One region of the Methylocaldum gracile genome, then DNA from elsewhere that is predicted to be linked to it. Evidence: predicted binding sites of a transcription regulator. Region 1 holds the regulator's gene; the other holds the start of a gene.
What was found. The regulator HrcA, encoded in region 1, represses chaperone genes, less so after heat shock. The targets are predictions, from matches to a motif close to TNTTAGCACTCNNNNNNNNNGAGTGCTAANA.
Positions count from the first base shown of each region.

Region 1 (4,425 bases):
AGCATCCTTGAGCGCGGTTTCGCACGGGCCTTTTGTCTTCAAGATCAGATCCTCGACCAAGGATTCGAGCTTGGCACGGGTAAGCTTCATATTGAGATGCTTGGGCCCGCTCGCATCGGCCGTGACGTAGGGCAGGTTGATGTCGGTCTGCTGGCTCGAAGACAGCTCGATCTTCGCCTTTTCCGCCGCTTCCTTCAGGCGTTGCAGAGCCAACGGATCATTGTGCAGGTCGATGCCGTTCTCTTTCTTAAACTCGTCGCAGATGTAATCGATGATGCGCAGGTCGAAGTCTTCGCCGCCAAGATGGGTGTCGCCGTTGGTGGAAAGTACTTCAAACTGATGCTCACCGTCGACTTCGGCAATTTCGATGATGGAAATATCGAACGTACCGCCGCCGAGATCGTAGACCGCAACTTTGATGTCTCCGTGCTTTCTGTCCAGACCGAAGGCCATGGCTGCGGCGGTCGGCTCATTGATGATGCGCTTGACATCGAGCCCAGCAATGCGGCCGGCGTCTTTCGTTGCTTGGCGTTGGGAGTCGTTAAAGTACGCGGGTACGGTGATGACCGCCTCTTTGATCTCCTCGCCGAGAAACGCTTCGGCGTCCTTTTTCAGCTTCATCAATACGCGTGCCGAAATTTCCGGGGGGGCCATTTTTTTGCCGTTGACTTCGACCCACGCGTCGCCGTTATCGGCTTCGACAATCTTGTACGGCACAAGATGTATGTCTTTTTGAACCACAGAATCCTTGAAGCGGCGTCCGATAAGCCGCTTTATGGCATATAAGGTATTCTTGGGATTGGTGATCGCCTGCCGCTTAGCGGACTGCCCGACCAGTACCTCGTTATCGGCCGTAAAGGCCACGACCGAGGGGGTGGTGCGAGCGCCTTCGGCATTTTCGATGACGCGCGGTTTGCCCCCTTCAAGAATGGCCACACAGGAATTGGTGGTGCCCAAATCGATGCCAATAATCTTCGCCATTTAATTCTCCAAATTAATCAATAGCTTGTGGGTTAGGTGTGGGTTTAGCGTTAATATGGGGGCGCCAAGGCTGATTTCAAGCTTGCTCGTCGATGCGCGTGGATTCTGCGGCGGCTTGGGCAATAACCACCATGGCCGGACGTAACAGGCGATCATGGAGGAGATATCCTTTTTGGAAAACTTTTACCACCGTATTGGGCTCGATATCAGTGGTCGGTTGCATCGCCATGGCCTGGTGTAAGTCCGGATTGAACTTTTCGCCTATGGGATCCACTGCTCGGACGCTGAATTTTTCCAGTACCGAATTCAGCTGCTTTAGCGTGAGCTCCATGCCTTCGCGCAATTTCACCACATCCGAGGTCTCTCCGACGGCCGCTTGCAGCCCGAGTTCGAGGCTATCGACCACGGTCAATAGCTCCTTCGAAAATTTCTCCAGAGCATATTTATTGGCATTCTGGAGTTCTTTTTCCGAGCGTCGGCGCAAATTCTCCAACTCGGCCTGGGTGCGTACGAATTTGTCCCAATTCTCCTCCGCTCGGCGAGTTGCTTCGGTCAATTGCTGTGCAAGTTGCTCGATCGGCGTTGGTTCGACAACACCTTCTTCCGTTGTGATTGCCGTGTCGACAGAAGCGGCTTGTTCCGCTTGATCTGGCGCCTTTGGCGCCGATTCGGGCGAAGCCTGGTCTTTGCTCATATAACTGCTCCTCAACGAAAAATAATGAGCCCGTGTGCCTATGCACGCACACAGGTCGACGATTTCTACCAATATGGGTTAAGAATTAAGATGGGGTCAGCGATTTTTGATTCAAGGCGGCCCCCAACAATTTCGCGGTAATGTCAACCAAAGGAATGACCCGCTCATACGCCATGCGGGTGGGGCCGATAACGCCGAGTACGCCTACCGCCTCGCCATTGAGAGAGTAGGAGGCGGTTACCAGGCTGCACTGATCCAGCGCACGATAGCCGGATTCCTCGCCTATAAAGATCTTGACGCCGGGGGTTTCTAGGCAACGGTCTAGTAGATGGACTAAGTCTTCCTTCTGATGAAACGTTTCGAATAAGGAACGGAGCCGCTCCATATTGGCCAAATCGGCAAAATCCATCAGATTGATTTCGCCGGTTAGCACAAACGGGTTCCGACGTTTTCCTTTATCCTTAAGCGCCAAATCCGCGATTTCAGCCGCATCAATAATTTCCTGGCTTAAACGATTCCGCATTTCCTGCAAGTCGTTAAATAGACTCTCGCGGATCGCAGTTAGATCCTTGCCTGCATAGGTTGAATTGAGGAAATTTGCTGCCGCTTGCAAATCGGCAGGCGTGAACTGACGGGGTGAGTGAATGATCTTGTTGTGGACTTCCTGTTCGTTAGTGACCAGGATGACCAGCAAGCGTTGACCGGACAGCGGGATAAATTCGATGTGTCTGAAGGTGACTATCTCCCTGCGCGGCAACATCACGAGGCCCGCCATATGGGTTACTTCCGAGAGGACGCGAGAGGCGGCTTCGAGCAAATCGTCGGGATCTTCCTGAGTATTCAGGTCCTGGCGGAGCTGTCGGATGATGTCTTGCTGCAAAGGTTTGATGGTCAGCAAGGTATCAACAAAAAAACGGTAGCCGGTTACCGTCGGCATGCGTCCCGCTGACGTATGTGGCGATGTGATCAGCCCTATGTCTTCGAGATCCGCCATGATGTTGCGGATCGTCGCCGGGCTTAAATTCAAGCCGGTGTCGCGCGCTAAAGCCCGCGAACCAACCGGCTGGCCTTCGCCGATATAACGCTCCACCAGCACTTTAAGCAAGTGTTGGGCTCGCTCGCTCAATTGGGGATATTTAGGCACCGGTATCCTCGAATGGTGGGGGTTTTAGCACTCGAGACCATCGAGTGCTAAAAAGTTAGCAACCCCTAGATAATGTGTCAAGAAGCTCATACCATATCGAGCAAAGCGGCGTCTAATTAGGTGTAAATCTTAGGTCACCACATGGCGAACGCTTCCATATCCAAGGAGAGAATTATGCAAGGCGACTCGACGGTTATCGATTATCTTAATCGCGTGCTGGGCAACGAACTGATCGGCATTAACCAGTATTTTCTTCATGCGAGAATGTACAGGAACTGGGGGTTGGGCGAGCTCGACAAGCACGAATATGATGAATCTATCGGTAAGATGAAGCGTGCCGACAAGTTGATCGAGCGTATTTTGTTTCTTGAAGGATTGCCAAACTTGCAGGATTTGGGGCATTTGAAGATCGGAGAAAATCCGGAGGAAATGCTCGGCTGCGACCTTCAGTTGGAACTTCAAAGCGTATCTTTGCTGCGCGAAGCGGTCGAGTTTTGTGAAAAGGCCGGAGATTATGTCTCCCGAGATCTTCTGGAAGAGATACTCGAAGATGAGGAAGAGCAGGTCGACTGGCTTGAAACGCAGGCGGAGTTGATTCGGAAAATCGGCCTGCAGAACTATTTGCAGTCTCAGATGTAAGCTGCGGTACCGGTCAGCCCCATTTACAGTGACGCGGGACGCTCGCGGCTTCAGACACATATGCCATCCATTTTCCGGAACGTAGCCCTAATCGGGAAGCCCGATGCGCCACGCATAGCCGAAACCCTTTCCTCGCTTTACGGACATCTTACCGGGAGATGCCTGCGTGTTTTGGTGCAACGGGACTGCGCTCATTTCGTAGCCGATTCTTCGCCGGAAACGTGTACCGTTGCCGAAATAGGCCAGTGCTGCGATCTCGCAATTGTGGTTGGCGGCGATGGCACACTTTTATCCGCCGCGCGTGTTCTCGCGCAGTTCGAGATTCCATTGATTGGGGTCAATCTGGGGCGATTGGGGTTCCTGGTCGATATTTCTCCGTCGGACGCCGGAGCGAAGCTCGATGAAATTCTTGACGGACGCTACAGTGCCGATGAGCGCTTTCTGTTGCGGGCGAAAATTTTTCGCAACGGTCATGTGATATACGAGCAGACGGCGGTTAACGAAGTAGTCGTGCATAGCGGGAATGCCGCCAGCATGATCGAGATTGAGGCATCGATCAACGGCGTTTTTCTGAATTCGCAACGCTCTGATGGGCTTATCGCGTCAACTCCCACGGGCTCTACGGCTTACGCCCTGTCGGCTGGAGGTCCGATTCTTTATCCCACGCTTAAGGCTATCGTATTAGCGCCGATCAATCCCCATACCTTGTCTAATCGTCCGATCGTGGTGGATGACGACAGCGTAATCGAAATTGCCTTCCGTCCCAGCAAACAATTCAAAGCTCAGGTCGTTTGCGACAATGTGTCGTTTCCTGATGTCGAAATAGAGGATCGCATCGAGATTCGAAGAGAACCTAAGACTTTTCGCATTCTTCATCCGCTTGACTATGATTTCTTTGAGATTCTCAGAGCGAAGCTCAACTGGAGCTCCGGTTATCGAAGCTGACTATGCTTGTCCACCTCAGCAT
Region 1 is NZ_CM132196.1:835,170-839,594, forward strand. Features, by position in the region: gene dnaK (molecular chaperone DnaK) at 1-981, opposite strand, end outside; gene grpE (nucleotide exchange factor GrpE) at 1,058-1,675, opposite strand; gene hrcA (heat-inducible transcriptional repressor HrcA) at 1,761-2,819, opposite strand; gene bfr (bacterioferritin) at 2,994-3,458, shown strand; gene ACWJJK_RS03630 (NAD(+) kinase) at 3,519-4,403, shown strand; gene recN (DNA repair protein RecN) at 4,406-4,425, shown strand, end outside.

Region 2 (4,425 bases), 120 kb from region 1:
GTTCTGCAGCGCGGAACGGGTGACCTTGGTCGGGTCCAGGATACCCATCTGAATCATGTCGCCGTATTCACCGGTCGCAGCGTTGTAGCCGAAGGTGCCTTCGCCTCCCTGAACCCGGTTCAGGACGACCGAAGCTTCTTCGCCCGCGTTGGTCACGATTTGACGCAGCGGCTCCTCGATCGAACGGCGCAGGATGGCGATACCCACGGTCTGGTCGTGGTTCTTGCCCTGCAGATCCTTCAGCGCGTTTTGAGCACGGATGAAAGCGACGCCGCCGCCCGGAACGATGCCTTCTTCAACCGCAGCGCGGGTTGCGTGCAGCGCGTCTTCCACGCGGGCTTTCTTTTCTTTCATCTCGACTTCGGTGGCTGCGCCGACTTTGATCACGGCAACGCCGCCGGCCAGCTTGGCCACGCGCTCTTGCAGTTTCTCGCGATCGTAGTCCGAGGTGGTGTCTTCGATCTGCTTGCGGATCTGCTCGACGCGAGCCTTGATGTCTTCCGCTTTGCCGGCGCCGTCGACGATGGTGGTGTTTTCCTTGTTGATCTGGATCTTCTTCGCACTGCCGAGATCGCCCAGGTCGACTTTTTCGAGGCTCAGGCCCAGTTCTTCGGAAATGACGCGGCCACCGGTCAGGATGGCGATGTCTTCCAGCATGGCCTTGCGGCGATCGCCGAAGCCCGGCGCCTTAACGGCGCAAACCTTGATGATGCCGCGCATGGTGTTGACTACCAGGGTCGCCAACGCTTCGCCTTCGACATCCTCGGCGACGATCAACAGCGAACGACCGGATTTCGCCACTTTTTCGAGCAGCGGCAGCAAGTCGCGGATGTTGGAGATCTTCTTGTCGTGCAGCAGGATGTACGGGTTTTCGAGCTCGACGCTCATGGTTTCTTGGCTGTTGATGAAATAGGGCGAGAGATAGCCGCGGTCGAACTGCATACCCTCGACAACATCCAGTTCGTTGTCCAAACCGGAACCTTCCTCAACGGTAATCACGCCTTCCTTGCCCACCTTGTCCATCGCGTCGGCGATGATTTTGCCGATGCTCTCGTCGGAGTTGGCGGAGATGGTGCCGACCTGGGCGATGGCTTTACTGTCGGTGCAGGGCTTGGAGAGTTTCTTCAGCTCTTCGATGACCACGCCGACCGCCTGATCGATGCCGCGTTTGATATCCATCGGGTTTGCACCCGCCGCTACGGATTTCAAGCCTTCGCGGACAATGGCCTGAGCCAGGACGGTTGCCGTGGTGGTGCCGTCGCCGGCGACGTCGGACGTCTTCGAGGCGACTTCCTTCACCATCTGAGCGCCCATGTTCTCGAACTTGTCTTTCAGTTCGATCTCTTTTGCGACCGAAACGCCGTCTTTGGTGACGGTCGGTGCGCCGAAGCTCTTTTCCAGCACGACGTTACGGCCTTTCGGGCCCAGGGTCTGCTTCACTGCGTCGGCCAGAACGTTAACCCCGGCCAGCATGCGCTGACGGGCGTCATCGGAAAAACGGACTTCTTTAGCTGCCATCAGTTAATTCCTCCAAAATCAGTCTGAACGTTAGGTCGTGGATCAGGCTTCGAATACGCCCATGATGTCGTCTTCGCGCAGCATCAGATATTCGGTGCCGTCGATTTTGACTTCGGTACCGGCATACTTGCCGAACAAGACTTTGTCACCGACTTTTACATCCAGTGCGCGCACTTGACCGTTATCCAGGGCTTTTCCGTTTCCTACAGCAACCACTTCGCCTTTGATCGGCTTTTCCTTTGCGGTGTCGGGAATGACGATTCCGCCCGGGGATGTTTTTTCTTCTTCCCAGCGTTTTACGACGATACGGTCATGCAAGGGACGAATTTTCATGATGACTGTTTTCTCCTTGAAGAAGTTTGAACCTCAAAAAAACACTGTAGTGTTAGCACTCTCTGTCGAGAGCTGCTAACAATATAGCGATGCGGATTTAGTTTTCAAGGGGCGCAATATGAAATTTTGATTACCGAATCGAGCTAGCATTTCAGAAAGGATGAAGGCCAGCGTTAGGCTGGCCTTCGGTTTTATGGCCTCGCGTGGCCGGTCTTGTGGAAAGCGGGTCGCCGCCCTACCTAAACGAATCGGCGAAGATGTTGTCGGCCCAATGGAACATGTGCTCGTAATTTTCCGACGACGGCTCCGCCGCTTCGCCGAACGAATCCTCGACGCGCTTCATGCTGTGCGTTGTCGGATCGTATTGGTAAACCGCAGTCAACCACGACGCTTCGGTCTCGGTGATGGGGCTGAAGCAGGCCGAATTGGTCGTCGGCTGCGGGTCCGGTGTTTCGCCGACGAACGCGCGGATGATCGAGTCGACGCAAACTTTGGCCTGGGAGTTCGCCATGTGGCCGGACTTCGGTTGTGCCGTTGCCTGAGAATCGCCGATCACATAGATGTTTTCGTAGACGGTTGAACCGTAAGTCAGCGGATCGACCGTCGCCCATCGGCCCGTCGGATCGTTGACCACGCCGGCGTCGAAGACGATCTGTCCGGCTTTCTGGTTGGGAATCATGTTGAGCACGTCCGCCGACAACGCGCCGATCGTGGTGTCTATTGTCTTGAGCGATGAATTGACTTGGGTAATGCCTACGTTGGCGTGGTATTCGAGCGTTCCTGCATAGGTCTGGCTGAATGCCGTGCCGAATGTATGCGGCTCGGCCACGATGTCTGGGTTCGCATCCAGCACGATGATCTTCGAACGTCGCTTCTTGCGCTTCAGATAAGCGGCGACGATACATGCACGCTCATATGGGCCGGGTGGGCAGCGATAGGGCGCTTTGGGGACGTTCATGACGAACACGCCACCGTCCGGCATGGCCGCCAATTGATTCTTGAGCAGGGTAGTCTGGGGCCCGGCTTTCCAGGCGTGGGGCGTCAGGTTCGGGTCGTACAGACGTTCGGCTCCGGCCGGATTCGGGTTGATGAAGTCGATGCCGGGCGCAAGGATCAGATGCTCGTAGTCTAGTGTGGCGCCATTCGACAGACCCACCTTGCTACCGACCGGGTCGATGGCGGTAGCCAGGGCTTGGACGATCTTGACGCCTCGATTTCTTAAACCGTCGTAGCTTAGGTTGATCCGGTTCATCGAGATGGCGCCGGTGATGACCAGGTTGGACAAAATACAGGCGTAGTGTGTGGCGTTGGGCTCAACCAGGGTGACATCGATGGTATTGTCCCAATGTTTGAGGTATTTGGCCGCCGTCGCGCCAGCGAAGCCTCCGCCGATGATGACGACTCGATTCGAGAGCGGTGTCGCGGCGCTCAAACTTCTGGGCATGGCCGCAACAAGCGAGGTTGCGCCGGCGAGTTTTAGAAATTGCCGTCTGTTGAAAGCAGTCATGTTTAGTCTCTCCTGTCGGGAGTTGGCGTCATTGGTCCTGCGGTAGGAGGCTAGTCGTCCGAGGACGAGGCTCGCGGAAGCGAGCCAAGGTAGTCGGCGATCAACCGTAGTTGATCATCGGTATAACCGCGGGCTTGCCTGTCCATGATGTCCTCGACCGGGCGGTACTTTCTTTCGATCAGCTCGTCATACAACTCGTCGGCAGACTCCCCTGCCAGCGACTCATAGCCCGATCCGTCGGTTCCGTGACATTGCGCGCATTGCGCGGCAAGGAGACGTCCGGCGGGAGGCTCGGAAAAGGCGCTTAGTGGAGTGGCCGTGGCAGTAATCAATACGAAACACGTTCTTAGGGGGTAAAACGATTTACGCATGTGTTACCTCGCTCGGTGACGTTAATGAGGTTTGGCCAATTCGTTTGCCGTCGCGCGGTCACTTAAGTTTCCCCGCGCGACGGGACGTTTCTCTGTCGCCCTTGGTGGGGGGGCAGGTTTCGGGTGTGTTTCGGTAACCCTACGGGATGTACTGAAATTTCCATGCCGCGGCCGCTTTCTGGGCGGATTCTTGTTCCCGAATACCGGGTTAACGTACCGGGTCGTGACCAAAGGAGTTACAGAATATGCTAATAAAACAATAAGTTGATATGGCATTAGCGGAAACCCGTGCTGGTGTTCACGCGGCTAGATGAAGCTGCGACGATGGACGCGAGCTCGGCGGTTGTGACGCCGGCTAGCGACGAAAGAACAGGTTGATCAGCAGAGTCAGCGCGAGGCTGATGATGATCATGGAGGTGATGGGGATGAATATGTACCGATTCTCGTCCTGAATCCGGATATCACCGGGAAGCTTTCCGAACCAGCCGAACAGTCCCGGGGCGTAGGATAGGACCAATCCGAGCAGAAACAGGCCGATACCGACGTAGATGAGAATTTTCCCGAAAGACATCGCTCAAGTCCTCTTTGACGCTTCGCCACCATCAATCAAGTAGACCGTCGCGAACAGCAAGAGTGCTGCGATGCCTAGCAGCCACCGAATGTCGGTTTTGGTCGTGCGGCGCTCGACGAATTCCG
Region 2 is NZ_CM132196.1:714,618-719,042, forward strand. Features, by position in the region: gene groL (chaperonin GroEL) at 1-1,518, opposite strand, end outside; gene groES (co-chaperone GroES) at 1,561-1,851, opposite strand; gene ACWJJK_RS03170 (NAD(P)/FAD-dependent oxidoreductase) at 2,087-3,358, opposite strand; gene ACWJJK_RS03175 (c-type cytochrome) at 3,409-3,729, opposite strand; gene ACWJJK_RS03180 (DUF2905 domain-containing protein) at 4,085-4,300, opposite strand; gene ACWJJK_RS03185 (vWA domain-containing protein) at 4,304-4,425, opposite strand, start outside.
Region 2: groES (co-chaperone GroES) is a predicted target of HrcA. The motif match lies at 1,902-1,932, and genes of this name have one in related genera.